One region of the Polaromonas sp. P4_F9 genome, then DNA from elsewhere that is predicted to be linked to it. Evidence: predicted binding sites of a transcription regulator. Region 1 holds the regulator's gene; the other holds the start of a gene.
The links. The regulator FNR, encoded in region 1, switches genes on or off when oxygen is low (the NO sensors DNR and NnrR bind a similar motif). The targets are predictions, from matches to a motif close to TTGATNNNNATCAA.
Positions count from the first base shown of each region.

Region 2: the regulator FNR is predicted to act here: its motif matches at 2,332-2,345, upstream of AC1DUB_RS15760 (universal stress protein).

Region 1 is NZ_JBFUJT010000002.1:286,853-293,603, forward strand. It holds gene AC1DUB_RS03430 (heavy metal translocating P-type ATPase) at 1-475, opposite strand, end outside; gene AC1DUB_RS03435 (SHOCT domain-containing protein) at 572-805, opposite strand; gene AC1DUB_RS03440 (methyltransferase family protein) at 864-1,514, opposite strand; gene AC1DUB_RS03445 (DUF2933 domain-containing protein) at 1,511-1,813, opposite strand; gene AC1DUB_RS03450 (DUF5676 family membrane protein) at 1,859-2,125, opposite strand; gene AC1DUB_RS03455 (hypothetical protein) at 2,139-2,612, opposite strand; gene AC1DUB_RS03460 (chaperone modulator CbpM) at 2,697-3,047, opposite strand; gene AC1DUB_RS03465 (DnaJ C-terminal domain-containing protein) at 3,044-3,958, opposite strand; gene fnr (fumarate/nitrate reduction transcriptional regulator Fnr) at 3,972-4,796, opposite strand; gene AC1DUB_RS03475 (response regulator) at 4,822-5,211, opposite strand; gene AC1DUB_RS03480 (universal stress protein) at 5,413-6,252, opposite strand; gene hutG (N-formylglutamate deformylase) at 6,490-6,751, opposite strand, start outside.
Region 2 is NZ_JBFUJT010000017.1:414-7,164, forward strand. It holds gene AC1DUB_RS15750 (LysR family transcriptional regulator) at 48-944, shown strand; gene AC1DUB_RS15755 (universal stress protein) at 1,384-1,806, opposite strand; gene AC1DUB_RS15760 (universal stress protein) at 1,831-2,274, opposite strand; gene AC1DUB_RS15765 (heavy metal translocating P-type ATPase) at 2,380-4,674, shown strand; gene ccoS (cbb3-type cytochrome oxidase assembly protein CcoS) at 4,675-4,812, shown strand; gene ccoN (cytochrome-c oxidase, cbb3-type subunit I) at 4,875-6,308, shown strand; gene ccoO (cytochrome-c oxidase, cbb3-type subunit II) at 6,322-6,751, shown strand, end outside.

The DNA.
Region 1 (6,751 bases):
GCAGGGACAGGACCAACTCGATCCAGCTTTGCACAGCCATGTCAAACCAGTTCAGCCTGTGGCCGAACATCGCCATCACGGTGACAACCCCGGTCAGCGGCAGCGTCCACCAGAAGCGCCGCTGGAAATCGACAAGCTCCGCGTTCTCGCCCTCTTCGAGTTCGGGCAACAGGGGTTCGAGGGTCATGCCGCACTTGGGGCAGTTGCCGGGATGGTCCTGGCGTATCTCCGGGTGCATTGGGCAGGTGTAAATCGCGCCAGCGGGCGCTGGCGCCTCCTGCCCGGGAGTCAGCTCCGGGGCGACGAATCGAGCCGGGTCTGCACCGAACTTGCTCTTGCAGTGCGCGCTGCAGAAGTAATAGAGCCGTCCATCATGCTCGTGCCAATGCGCGGAACGCGCTGTGACGGGCATGCCGCACACCGGGTCGTTCAGGGACGTTGATTCAGCGGCCCCAGCGCCATGCGCATGGGGCATGGCAGGGTGCCCGCTGTCTGCCGTTTCAAGATGCATGGGCTCTGGCGAACGTAAGGATGGCGTGTGAGGATTCATGTCTATACCTGAGTCTGAAATTCATGACATTGCCTGCCAGGTATCCTGATCCAGAATCACCTTGCGTTTTTCATATTCTTCCGCGCTGATTTCGCCGCTCGCCAGGCGACGGCGCAACACCTCGTGAGGCGTCTCACGCGGAGGCTCACGGTGCACGGGAGATCCACCCCGACCCCAGAAGACCAGCGCGATCACCACGGCAATCCAGAACAACCACCACAGGGTATGCATGCCCATCATGTAACCGTAAAACATACAGAATCCTTTGACCGTTGCCTTTTACTTTTACCTTTAACGTTTGGTTGTCACAGGCTCAGCCTGCGGTTGAAGCCTGACTCCAATGAGGGAAGAACCGGGGCGTTCGCCGGGCGTAGCTCTCGTAGGCGTCGCCGAATTGCGCACGCATTTCCGCTTCTTCAGTGATCGCCAGACGCCCGTACATGGCCAGCAGCATCGGGAACATCAACAGCGTGAGCAAGGTGGGCCACTGGAACAGGAAGCCCAGCATGATCAATGCAAACGCAACATACTGCGGATGCCGGATGCGCGCGTAGGGGCCGGTGGTCGCCAGCGCGCCGCGGCGCTGGGCGTGGTACAGCACATTCCATGCGCTCGACAGCAGCCAGAAGCCGCCGCCGAGGAAGACATAGCTGGCGATGTGCAGCGGTCCGAGGTGCGGATCACCTTTGGCGCCCAGCAGCGTCGACCACAGGTGACCGGTGTCATGGGACAGGATGTCCAGACCCGGATACCGGGTCTGGAGCCAGCCCGACAACAGGTAGAGGGTCAGCGGGAATCCGTACATCTCGACAAACAGGGCCACGATGAAGGCCGAAAATGCCCCAAAGCTTCGCCAGTCACGCGTCGTGGCCGGCTTGAAGAAGCTGAAGGCAAACAGGATGAAGACGGCCGAGTTGAGGATGACCAGCAGCCACAGCCCGTAGGCCGGTTGATCGTGGCTCATGATGGTCCTCGCTGGTCCGGTTGATCCGGCTGGTTTGGTCTTTGTGGCCCGGCTCTGGGCCGGTGATGGCCATGGTGATGACCATGCCCATGGTGCATGAAGAGGTGCATCAGGGGACAGGCCAGCAACAGCAAATACGGCAGCGCGCCGAACACATGGGCACGGTGTTCTCTCAGCAGGAAATACGCGGCGATGGCACCCAGCACGAACAGGCCGAGGGCGTAGCGCGAACGCCAGAAGCCCCTGGGTTCAGCGTCATGCTGGTCGTGGCCCGGGTCGTGGCCAATTTCGTGGTTCATTTCGTGGTTCATTTGCTTCTCCGGAAATGCAAGGCGATCAACGCGTCAGGCGGTTGAGCACCCAGGCGAAGAATGCCCCGGCAAGCAGGGCCACGCGCTGAGCACGAAAAGCACCGCCAGGAACCCGGCCCAGGCGAAGGGCCGCTGTTGCACCAGCGGGCTGAAGTCCATGCCGTGGAACAGGTTGTTCATGAGCCCCAGGAACGGGCCGGGTGCCAGCGCCCAGACCAGTGCGCACAGGGCATAGAACACCCCGACGGTGATGGCCAGCGCAATGCCTGTGCGAAGGGGCGGCAGGGTTGTCGGGTTCATGATGAGGGCGCCTTCATTTGGTAGCCGGTGGGGGCAGTCGATCCATCATCATCTGCATCATGGACTGCATCATGTCCATGCGCTTTTCCATCATCTGCTGGCGCTCGTTCATGGTTCCCGCCATGGGTTTGCCGCCCTGCATGCCGCCCATGGGGCCCATGCCCGGGCCGCCCATCATGTTCATCGTCGCCATGCCCTCCTGCATGGTCTTCATGTGCTCGGCCATCAGCGCGTTGCGCTCTTCCGGCGTCTTGGCGTTGGCCATCTTTTCGCGCATCTCGCGCATGGCTTTCATCTGGCGGTCCATGGCGGCCATGCGATCGGCACTGGCCGGCCCGGGGGCAGGACCTGCCTGCCCGGCCGGAGGCTGGCCGGCCGCGGCAACGTTCGGGTGATGCTGCGCATGTTCTGCAGCGGTCTGCGCCCAAACGCCGACGCCTGCTGAAGCCAGGGTGATACCCAGTACGGTTTGATGAAGGTGTGACATGGTTAACTCCAATCGTGAAAGTCAAGGTGAACAGGCAACCGCCCCGGGGTAGCGACAGGCCGGCAAGCCAGCCCGGCGCCAATTTCATGTGTCTACGCCCTCGCCGGCGTACCGTTCGTGCCCGGGCAACTGGGCCTGCAGCGACCGCACCTGGCGCTCCAGTGCCTCGATGCGATTGAGGTAACCGAAGAGCAGCGCCACGGTGAACAGGTCCAGGTCGAAGTCCATACGCAGCCTGCCGACGCTACGCAGCGGCATGACGTATTCGGCGCTGAAGAGACGCTCCACCCGGTGCTGCTCCAGCGGCCGCAGTGCGCCGTACTCCACCAATTCGTCCAGTTCGGCCGCACTCAGACCGCAGGCCCGGGACAAGTCGGAGATCGTCACGGTTTCGCGGGCGTCCAGCCAGGTGTATTCAAGCGACTGTGTTTTCATGTTGCTTCTCCTTGTCCACGACGTCGTGGGTTGAAGTGCGAGCTACGGGCCAACTCCTGGAACAACTCACGCTCCCGCGCGGTCAGGGTGGCGGGTACGTCAACATGGATGACGGCATACAGGTGGCCGCGCCCGCTGCGGCCGTTGGCCAGGCCCCGCCCGCGCAGGCGCAGCTTGCGCCCCGAGCGCGTGCCCGGAGGCACCGTGAGCATCACCGGCTCGTCCAGCGTGGGCACTTCCACATCGGCGCCCAGCGCCGCCTCCCACGGCGCAAGCGCCAGGTCGAAGTACAAGTCGTGGTGGTCGGCGCGGAACACCGGATGCGGTGCCAGCGTGATGTGCAAATAGATATCGCCGTCGGCGCCACCATGGCTGCCCTTGCCACCCTTGCCGCGCAAGCGCAGCTTCTGGCCTTCACTCACGCCCGGCGGAATGGTGACCTCCAGGGTACGCGAGCCGCCCGCCTCGTGCGCCAGATCCAGGTTGAGCCGGGTGCCCCGGTGCGCCTCTTCCAGGCCAATGCGCACAACCGTCTCGTAGTCGCGCCCATGCAGGGGCACCGGCCCGCGCCGCGAGCCACGGTGCCCGCGGCCCAGCGCAGCCAGCAGGTCGGCCAGGTCGATGTCCTCGAACGACTGTCCGTCCGAGGCGTATTCATGGCTCCATTGCGGCGGCGGCGCGAACTCTTCACCGGCCGGGCGGCGACCGAGCTCGTCGTACGCAGCGCGCTTCTCGGGGTCCTTCAGCGTCGCGTACGCCTCTGCCACCTCCTTGAACCGGGCTTCGGTGCCGGGCGCCTTGGAGACATCCGGGTGGTGCTGGCGCGCCAATTTACGGTAGGCCTTCTTGATCTGTTCGGCATCGGCGTCCCGCGGCACATCCAACGCGGCGTAATAGTCCTTGTATTTCATACCGGTGCCGCCTTCAGTGCACGTGCATCTCGAAGACCCGCGTCAGGCCGACCAGGTTGACGATGCGGATGTGGCGCTTGTCGACTTCAAGCAAACCCTGCTGCTGGAAGGCCGAGAAAGTGCGGCTGACGGTTTCCAGCTTCATGCCCAGGTAGCTGCCGATTTCGGCGCGCGTCATCCGCAGGTGAAATTCGCTGGCCGAGTAGCCGCGGGCCTTCAGGCGCTGCGACAGGTTCAGCAGAAACGCCGCCAGCCGTTCCTCGGCGTTCATGCTGCCCAGCAGCAGCATCAGGCTGTGCTCCCGGATGATCTCGCGGCTCATCAGCCGGCTGACCATGTTCTGCATGCTGGCGTTACCGCTTGCCAGCCGGGTCAGTTGTGCATAGGGAATGACGCAGACCTCGGTATCCTCCAGGGCGACAGCGCTGCTGGCGTGCTTGCCGTAGGCCACGCCGTCCAGGCCAATCAGCTCTCCGGCCATGTGAAAGCCACTGATCTGCTCGCGGCCATCGGCCAGCATCAGGCTGGACTTGAAGGTGCCGCTGCGCACGGCATAAATGAACTGAAAGTGGTCGCCCTCGTCAAAGAGCGTCTGGCCAGCCTTGACCTTGCGACGCCCGAACGTCAGGCTGTCCAGGCACTCCACGCCGCCGTCTGTCATGCCGCAGGGCAGGCACAGATCGCACAGGTGGCAGCTGGAGCAGGGTATCCCCAAAGGCGCGACCTGCGCGTCCCCCATGGCCTGTCGAATCGGAATGACCCGCAGGTCGCTGGCGGGTGCTTCCTGCGTACGCTCCTGTGTGCGCTCCTGGGTGCGTGTGAGTGTGGCGGTTGACATGATTTTCCCCTTGGTGAGACGGTCGTCAATGCGCAGGGTGCTGCGATGCTCCCGCAACAGCCTGGGCAAGTTGATCGGATTCGGTGCTTTTGTCGAGGAAGCGGACAGCACCCTCGCGCAGGTAGCGCTTGCGGTAGGCAGGGCCCGCGTTGTTGCTGAAGACGACGAAAGCGATTTGGGGTGCGGCCTGACGCACGGCGCGCAATACCTGCAGGCCCGAACCACCGTCCAGCTGGGCGTCCAGCACCACCACATCGGGCGCCGTGGCCAGAATGCCGTCGATCGACGCCTGCGGCGTCTCGGCCTCACCAACAATGGTCATGTCGCTGACGCCGAGCATCGTAGCGACACGACCGCGGATCAGGGCCGAATCGTCGGCCAGGAAAACCTTGACGGAGGAGGGGACATCAGCCATTGAGTCAGTGTGCTCGTGCCTGGGCCGATGCACCATCGGTGGTGGCTGAATTCCCCCGTCGGAAAAATCCGGAACGGCGATGTCCACTGCACCGAGGCCGCCTAGGAATTGTCCGAGCGGCAAGCAGGCTTGCCCGGGTCTGGGGGCTGGCAGAGGGTCGGCCCCGGCGCCCTGTGACCCGACGGCGGACCGGGCCGGCGGTCAGTGCGCCATCAGCACCGGCAGGGTCATGGACTGCAAAACTGCCCGCGAGGTGCCTCCCACCAGCCACTCGCGCGCGCGGCTATGGCCGTAGCAGCCCATCACCAGCAGGTCGGCTGTGAGGTCGAAGGCGCATGACAGCAGCAGCTCGCCCAGCCCGTCGGGTTCGTCGCCCTGGCGATGCCAGGTCGCCTCAACGCCATGGCGCTTCAGATAGCCAGCCAGGTCCAGCGCAACGCCACCGACGACGGGCTCGTCAGCCGACCAGCTGACCACATGAACACGCTGCGCACTCTGCAGCAGGGGCATGGCCGCGGTGACAGCATGCGCCGCCTCCCGCGTCGGCTTCCAGGCGATCACCACCGCCTCGCCGACGGTCGGCGGCACCACGGCGTAGGGCAGGATCAGGGCCGGCCTGCCACTGATCGCCATCACGGTTTCCGCGAAATCGGATGGCACGTCCGAGGACTCGATATCCGAAGGGTCGTGCTGGCCCAGTACCAGCAGGTCGGCATAAAACGCCTGCTGCGCGAAGGCACCGGCCACGGGATAGTCGGTCAGCTCGCCCCAAGAGACCGGTACGCCGGTCGAGGCCAGCGCGCGATCGAAGGTGGTGCGCGCCCTGGCCAGCCGCTCGTCGTCAACCTCGCGCAAGCTGACGGCGGTACCGGGGCCGAGCGTGGGCGCAAACGGCGGCATCGCGAAACTCGGTGTGACCGCATAGAGCGCGGCCACCGCGGCACCGTGCCGCCGCGCGAGCTGGCGTGCGAACTCCAGGCGCGGCGCCGCGCGCCGCGAGGCGTCAAAGTGAACCAGCAATTGCATCAGGGAGGATTTCATGGAAGCACTCCATCGAGAAGTTGCGGTCCCCCCACGGTAACGCGCCCCGCACCGGCGCCTGTTAACAATCGTCAATCCCCTTCCCGAAAGTGGGGGCAGCACCCCACAAGGATGAGGGCGCAGCGCCGCAGACCGCCGCGCCCCGGCGTCACGGTATCAGCCCGGTTGCTCCGGGCCGGGCCTGCTTACCTCCCTGCCTGCCGACCTGTAACCAGGCTCACGCCGGCAAAATCCGCTTCACTTTTCATGGCAGCTTCGGCAGGCAGAAAGCGCGCTGGAGAGCATATTTTTCAACAGAGGCTGGATGCGGGAAGCCAGCGCCTCGTCGTAGGCGAAGGGCGGCACTTCTTGCATGTACAGGCTCTGGCACATCTCCAGCTGCACAGCGTGCACATTGCTGGACGGCTGGCCATAGTGGCGCGTGATGTAGCCGCCCTTGAAGCGGCCGTTGACGGCTGTCGTGATGCCGGAAAGCGCAGCGCAGGCCTGCGCGACCGAT
Region 2 (6,751 bases), on a different contig from region 1:
AAGTGCACTCCGATTCACGCACGCGCAAGTCCAGGCAATGCCCGAAAATGAGCATCAACTTTCGCCAAATTGAGGTCTTTCTTGTAGTCGCGAGAACGCTTAGCTTCAGCCAGGCAGCATCCATTTGTCATTTGTCGCAACCCGCCCTCAGTGCGACCGTCAAACGTCTCGAAGAAACTCTCGGGGTGCGTCTTTTTGAGCGGACTACACGCCAGGTCGGCCTGACCGAAGTGGGTCTTGAGTTTCATCGCATGGCGGAGCAGATTGCAGAGCAGGTCGAGTTGGCACAGACTCGCATCAAGCAATACGCAAACGGGAAACGAGGTCGATTGACGATTGCCGCGGGGCCATCGGTCGCGGCGAGCTTCATTCCGAAAGTGATTCAGCAGTTTGTCCCGCGACTGCCAGATGTTGATATTCGGATTCATGACGAACTGTCTGACATCTGCCTGGAGATGGTTCGTGCGAGGAAGGCCGATATCGCGTTCACGCCGGTTGAGAGTAAGGGTGCAGACCTTGTATCGCAGGAGCTTTTTCGGGACTACCTTGTCGTCATCTTTCCCGAAGGCCATGCGCTGGCCGCCAAGAAATCCCTGCGCTGGTCGGATATTCAGCGCCATCCTCAAGTTGCGGTGAACAAGAGAAGTCACATGCGACAGACCATTGAGGATCATTACCTTCAATCAGGGGAGCAGTTTTCACCTGCCTACGAGGTTGCTCAAGTAGCCACCATGTTGGGACTTATCGGAGCTGGTTTGGGCGTAGGCGTTTTGTCCGAATCTTTGCTGGAACGCATCAACATGACAGGGTTGGCTTACCGCCGTATAAGCAGCCGAACCGCCTATCGGGGAATTTATGCTACGGTGCTGGCGTCCAGCATTCCCAGCCCTCTGCTCGTCGAATTTCTGGAAGCATGCGTACGCGTAGCTGCAGAGAAAAAATGACCCTTCGCCGCGGCAAATGGCATTCTCATACGCACTAAGGAAACTCTGATCAAGTCCACTGGCGTTGACTCTTGAATTCCGGCGCATGGCGTCGGTAAGGACCTTTTGATGACGTGACCTTCTCCTGGCTGAAGGCCCGATCAGCGTATCAGTTCTGCTTTATCCCCGTGATCCAACTGCAGGGGTGCACTCCATTTACGACTTTAATTGCGCTCAACAGCTGATGCGACTTTTGGGGGTTTTCGATGGGGAAAGCCATCAGTAGAAAGCCACCAGTATTCATGCGCCCCAGCGCCCTTTTCGGGCTCTGGGGCGTTTTTCTACGATGGTGGCAGGTTCCCTGTCCTCGTCAGGGATGACCAAATCGTGGATTCCGCCGCGGGAGGAGTTCTTCAAAAGAATTGGCAAGCCGCCGGCATCACGGCAATGGCTGAGGGGCCTACTTGACCAGCAGCACCGGGACGTCGCATTCGGTGACCACGCGCTGGGCCACGCTGCCCATGATGGCGCGGCCGACCAGGCCGTGGCCGTGGGTGCCCATGACGATCATGTGCGCCTTTTCGCGCTGCGCGGCGCGCACCACTTCGGCCGCCGGCGAGCCGATGGCCCAGGTCACGCGGTAGTGCAGTTTGTGGCGCTTGAGGAAGCGCTCGATCGGCTCGAGCACCTTCAGGGCTTCGTCCTTGTGGTAGGCACTGACCGTGGCGGCGCCCACCATGGTCTTGACGCGCCCGGGCATGGGCGCCTGTACATTGAGCACGACCACCTCGTCCTCCGGGCCGGTCAGGCTTTCGTGGGTGACGAGGAAGGCCAGGGCCTTCTTGGTGTACTTGCTGCCATCGGCGGCGAACAGGACTTTCATTTTTTCTCCTCCAGGTGGACCAATTCAACGCAACACTAGCACAGGAGTGCTGCTGTGCGCCAGCACATGCTGGGTTTCGCTGCCCAGCAGCACGCGCTTGAGACCCTTGCGGCCATGTGAGGCCATGACGATCAGGTCGCACTTGTGTTTTTTGGCTGCGGCCATGATGGCCTCGGCCACCAGGTTGGAGCGCGCGACCACGGCCTTGGCCCGGATCCCTTCGGCCTGCGCGGCCTGCTGCACCGCATCGACCATGGCCTGGCCCTCGGTGGCCCATTGTTTTTCGATGCGGCCGACCTCCTGGAGTGTGATCGACACGTTGCCCTCGAAATAGCTCATGGGGTAGCGTGGAACCACATGGAGCGCCACGAGTTCGGCGCCGAGTGCGCTTGCCAGCCCGAGCGCGCTGCGAACGGCCTTTTTCGAGAGGGTGGAGCCATCGGTAGCAACAAGAATGCGTTGGTACATGTTCTTCTCCTTTCTTGATTGACGTCCACAGCTTAGGCGCGCGCGTCCTGTACCGGATTGATCCAGATCAACCGGGCGTGTCGGTGTACTGGGTAACCTTGCGCCATGCAAACTGCCACCCTTGCCCTGGGCGCGGAGCCTGTTGCCGCGTCCCATGCGGACTGGGCTGCGCTGGACGAGCCCGCCGAATGGGAGGGCTTCAGCCGGCCCGTGGCCGGGCGCGATGGCTGGTGGGAGACCTACCTCGCCATCGATGGCATGCACTGCGCCGCCTGCTCGCTCACGGTGGAGCAGGCGCTGGGCCAGTTGCCGGATGTGGAGGGCGTTCAGGTCAATGGCGCGACCGCGATGGCGCGCCTCGTGTGGCAGCCCGGGCGAACCTGCCCCTCGGCCTGGATGGCCGCACTCCAGCGCGCCGGCTACACGGCCCTGCCGGCTGGCGACATGCTGCTGGCCGCGCCGCGGCTGCAGGCCCAACGCCTGATGCTCTGGCGCTGGCTGGTCGCGGGCTTTTGCATGATGCAGGTGATGATGTACGCGCTACCCGCCTATGTCGCCGGCCCCGGCGAGATCACGCCGGATGTGCAGGCGCTGCTGCGCTGGGCCTCCTGGGTGTTGACGCTTCCGGTCGTGCTGTTTTCCTGCTGGCCGTTCTTTGCCACCGCGCTGCGTGACCTGGGCAGACGGCGCATCGGCATGGACGTGCCGGTGGCGCTGGGCATCCTCATCACGTTTGGTGCCAGCACGGCCGCCACCTTCGATACCGCCGGGCCGTGGGGTGCCGAGGTCTGGTACGACTCGGTGACCATGTTCGTGTTTTTCCTGCTGTCCGGGCGCCTGCTGGAGCAGCGCCTGCGCGACCGCACGGCCGGCTCGCTGGAGGCGCTGATTCGCAGGCTGCCCGACAGTGTGGAGCGGCAGGGCGCTGAGGGCCAGTTCGAGCGCGTGGCCCTGCGGCGCCTCATCGTGGGCGACCTGATCCGTGTGCTGCCGGGCGAGGTCATTCCTGCGGATGGCACCGTGACGGCGGGCGACAGCCGGGTGGATGAAGCCCTGCTGACCGGTGAGTCCGCGCCGCTGCAGCGGGGCGTCGGCGGCGCGGTGATCGCCGGCAGCCACAACCTCTCCGGCCTGCTGCTGGTGCGGGTGGACCGCGTGGGTGCCGGGACCCGGTATGCCAGCATCGTGGCGCTGATGGAGCAGGCCTCGGTCCAGAAGCCGCGGCTGGCCCGGGTTGCCGACCGCATCGCCAGCCCCTTCCTGCTGGGGGTGCTGCTGGCCAGCGCCGCGGCGGCGCTGTGGTGGTGGCCGGTGGACCCGGCGCATGCGATCAGCGTGGCGGCCGCCGTCCTCATCGTCACCTGCCCCTGCGCCTTGTCGCTGGCCACGCCGGCCGCCACGCTGGCCGCGGCGGGCGCCCTGGCGCGCCGGGGCGTGCTGGTGCGTCGCCTGCAGGCGCTGGAGTCCGGCGCCACGGTGGACACGGTGGTGTTCGACAAGACCGGCACGCTTACCGAGGACCGCATGGCGGTGGTCATGCGTCGGGCCCGCCCGGGCGCCGACACTGCGCAGGCACTCCAGCTCGCGGCGGCGCTGGCGCAGCATTCACACCACCCGGTGTCGCGCGCGATTGTGCAGGCCGTTGCGGGCGCGGCCTGGCCCGCCGCGGAGATCACCGAGATACCTGGCCACGGGTTGCAGGGGACGGTCGTGGGCCGTGGTGAGATGGGAGGCCATCCGCGCGTGATGCGGCTGGGTTCGGCCGCATTTTGCGGTGCCCCGCCGCAGGACTCGCCGGCCCGTGGCCCGCAGGTGCATCTGGCCGATGGGCAGGGCTGGCTGGCCAGCTTTGAATTTGAAGAGGCGCTGCGGCCCGATGCCAGGCCTGCGGTCGGCGGGCTGCAGGCGATGGGCTTGCGGGTGCAGCTGCTCTCCGGCGACCAGACCGGAGCCGTCCTGCGGCTGGCCAGCCGCGCCGGCATCGATGAGGCCTGCGGCCAGCGCACGCCCGAAGACAAGCTGGCGCACGTGCGCGCCCTGCAGCGGCGCGGCCGGCGCGTCGCCATGGTGGGCGACGGCATGAACGATGGGCCGGTGCTGGCCTGCGCCGACCTGTCGGTGGCCATGGGGCACGCCGTGCCGCTGGCACAGGCGAAGTCCGACTTCGTGGTGCTGGGCAACCAGCTGGCCGATGTGCCTGCGCTGCTGCTGCAGGCGCGCCGCACGCGGACCGTCGTTCGGCAAAACCTGCTGTGGGCGGCACTCTACAACGCCGTCTGCGTACCGCTGGCCATCCTCGGCTTCATGCCGCCCTGGCTGGCGGGGCTGGGCATGGCAGCCAGCTCGCTGCTGGTGGTGCTGAATTCGGCGCGGCTGGCGCGCATTCCCGGGGCCGCTTGAATGGCCATACTGTTTCTGCTGATTCCGCTGTCGGTCGTGTTGGCGCTGCTCATCATCGGCGCGCTGGGCTGGGCGGTCTGGCGCGGCCAGTTCGAGGCGCTCGACCAGGAGGCCGAGCGCATTCTGCGGTCGGATTGATTTTCATCAACTCGCACCCCACCCTTGATGGAGACACTTGGGCGTCAAGAAAAAGGTGCTCCATGAACGATCAAGTAATTCCCGCCGCACTGTACAACGACACGGTCGTGCGGCAGTTTTCGCTGATGGCTGTGGTCTGGGGTGTGGTGGGCATGCTGGTCGGTGTGTTCATTGCCGCCCAGCTGGCCTGGCCTGAACTCAACTTCAACATTCCATGGCTCAGCTACGGCCGGCTCAGGCCGCTGCACACCAATGCCGTGATTTTTGCCTTTGGCGGTTGCGCGCTGATCGGCAGCAGTTACTACGTGGTGCAGCGCACCTGCCATGTCCCGCTGTTCGCGGGCAGGCTGGCCTCGTTCACCTTCTGGGGCTGGCAGGCCGTCATCGTCGCGGCCGCCATCAGCCTGCCCCTGGGCTACACCTCGGGCAAGGAATACGCCGAGCTGGAATGGCCCATCGACATCCTGATCACGCTGGTCTGGGTGTCCTATGCCATCGTCTTCTTCGGCACCATCGGCATGCGCAAGGTTCGCCACATCTATGTGGCCAACTGGTTTTACGGCTCCTTCATCCTGGCGGTGGCCGTTCTGCACCTCGTCAACAGCGCCGCCGTGCCCGCCGGCTGGATGAAGTCCTACTCGGCCTATGCCGGTGTGCAGGACGCCATGATCCAGTGGTGGTATGGCCACAACGCGGTGGGCTTCTTCCTCACCGCCGGCTTCCTGGGCATGATGTACTACTTCATCCCCAAGCAGGCCGAGCGGCCGGTGTACAGCTACCGCCTGTCCATCGTCCACTTCTGGGCGCTGATCTTCACCTACATGTGGGCCGGCCCGCATCATCTGCACTACACGGCGTTGCCGGACTGGACACAGTCGGTCGGCATGGTGTTCTCGCTGATCCTGCTGGCGCCCAGCTGGGGCGGCATGATCAACGGCATCATGACCCTGTCCGGCGCATGGCACAAGCTGCGCGACGACCCGGTGCTGCGTTTCCTGATCGTCGCCCTGTCGTTCTATGGCATGGCCACTTTCGAGGGGCCGCTGATGTCCATCAAGACCGTCAACGCCCTGTCGCACTACACCGACTGGACGGTGGGCCATGTGCATGCCGGCGCGCTGGGCTGGGTGGGCCTGATCACGATGGGCACGCTCTACTACATGATTCCGCGCCTGTTCGGCCAGAAGAAGATGTACTCCGTCCCGGCGATCGAGGTGCATTTCTGGGTCTCCACCATCGGCATCGTGCTGTACATCGCCGCCATGTGGATCGCCGGCGTGATGCAGGGCCTGATGTGGCGCGCGCTCAATGCCGACGGCAGCCTGACCTACACCTTTGTCGAGTCGGTGAAGGCCACGTATCCCTTCTACGTCATCCGCTTCATGGGCGGACTGCTTTACCTGGGCGGCATGCTGGTGATGGCATGGAATACCTGGATGACCGTGGCGCAGGGACGACCGCACCGCACCGCCGTCCCCCTGCCTCAAGCCGCCTGATGGAGCCCACAACATGAGCGACAACCACTCTTCTTCCGCTTCCGCCTCTGCCGGCTTCTCGCACGAAAAGGTCGAGACCAACAATTTCCTGATGATCGTCCTGATCCTGCTGGTCATCGCCGTCGGCGGGCTGGTGGAGATCGTCCCGCTGTTCTTCCAGACATCCACCACCGCGCCGGTGACGGGTGTCAAACCCTACACGGCGCTGCAGCTGGCAGGGCGCGACGTCTACCTGCGCGAGGGCTGCTACAACTGCCACTCCCAGATGATCCGGCCGTTCCGCGCCGAGACCCTGCGCTATGGCCACTATTCGGTGGCCGGCGAGTTCGTCTATGACCATCCCTTCCAGTGGGGCAGCAAGCGCACCGGGCCGGACCTGCACCGCGTGGGCGGCAAGTACAGCGACGAATGGCATCGCATTCACCTGAACAACCCGCGCGACC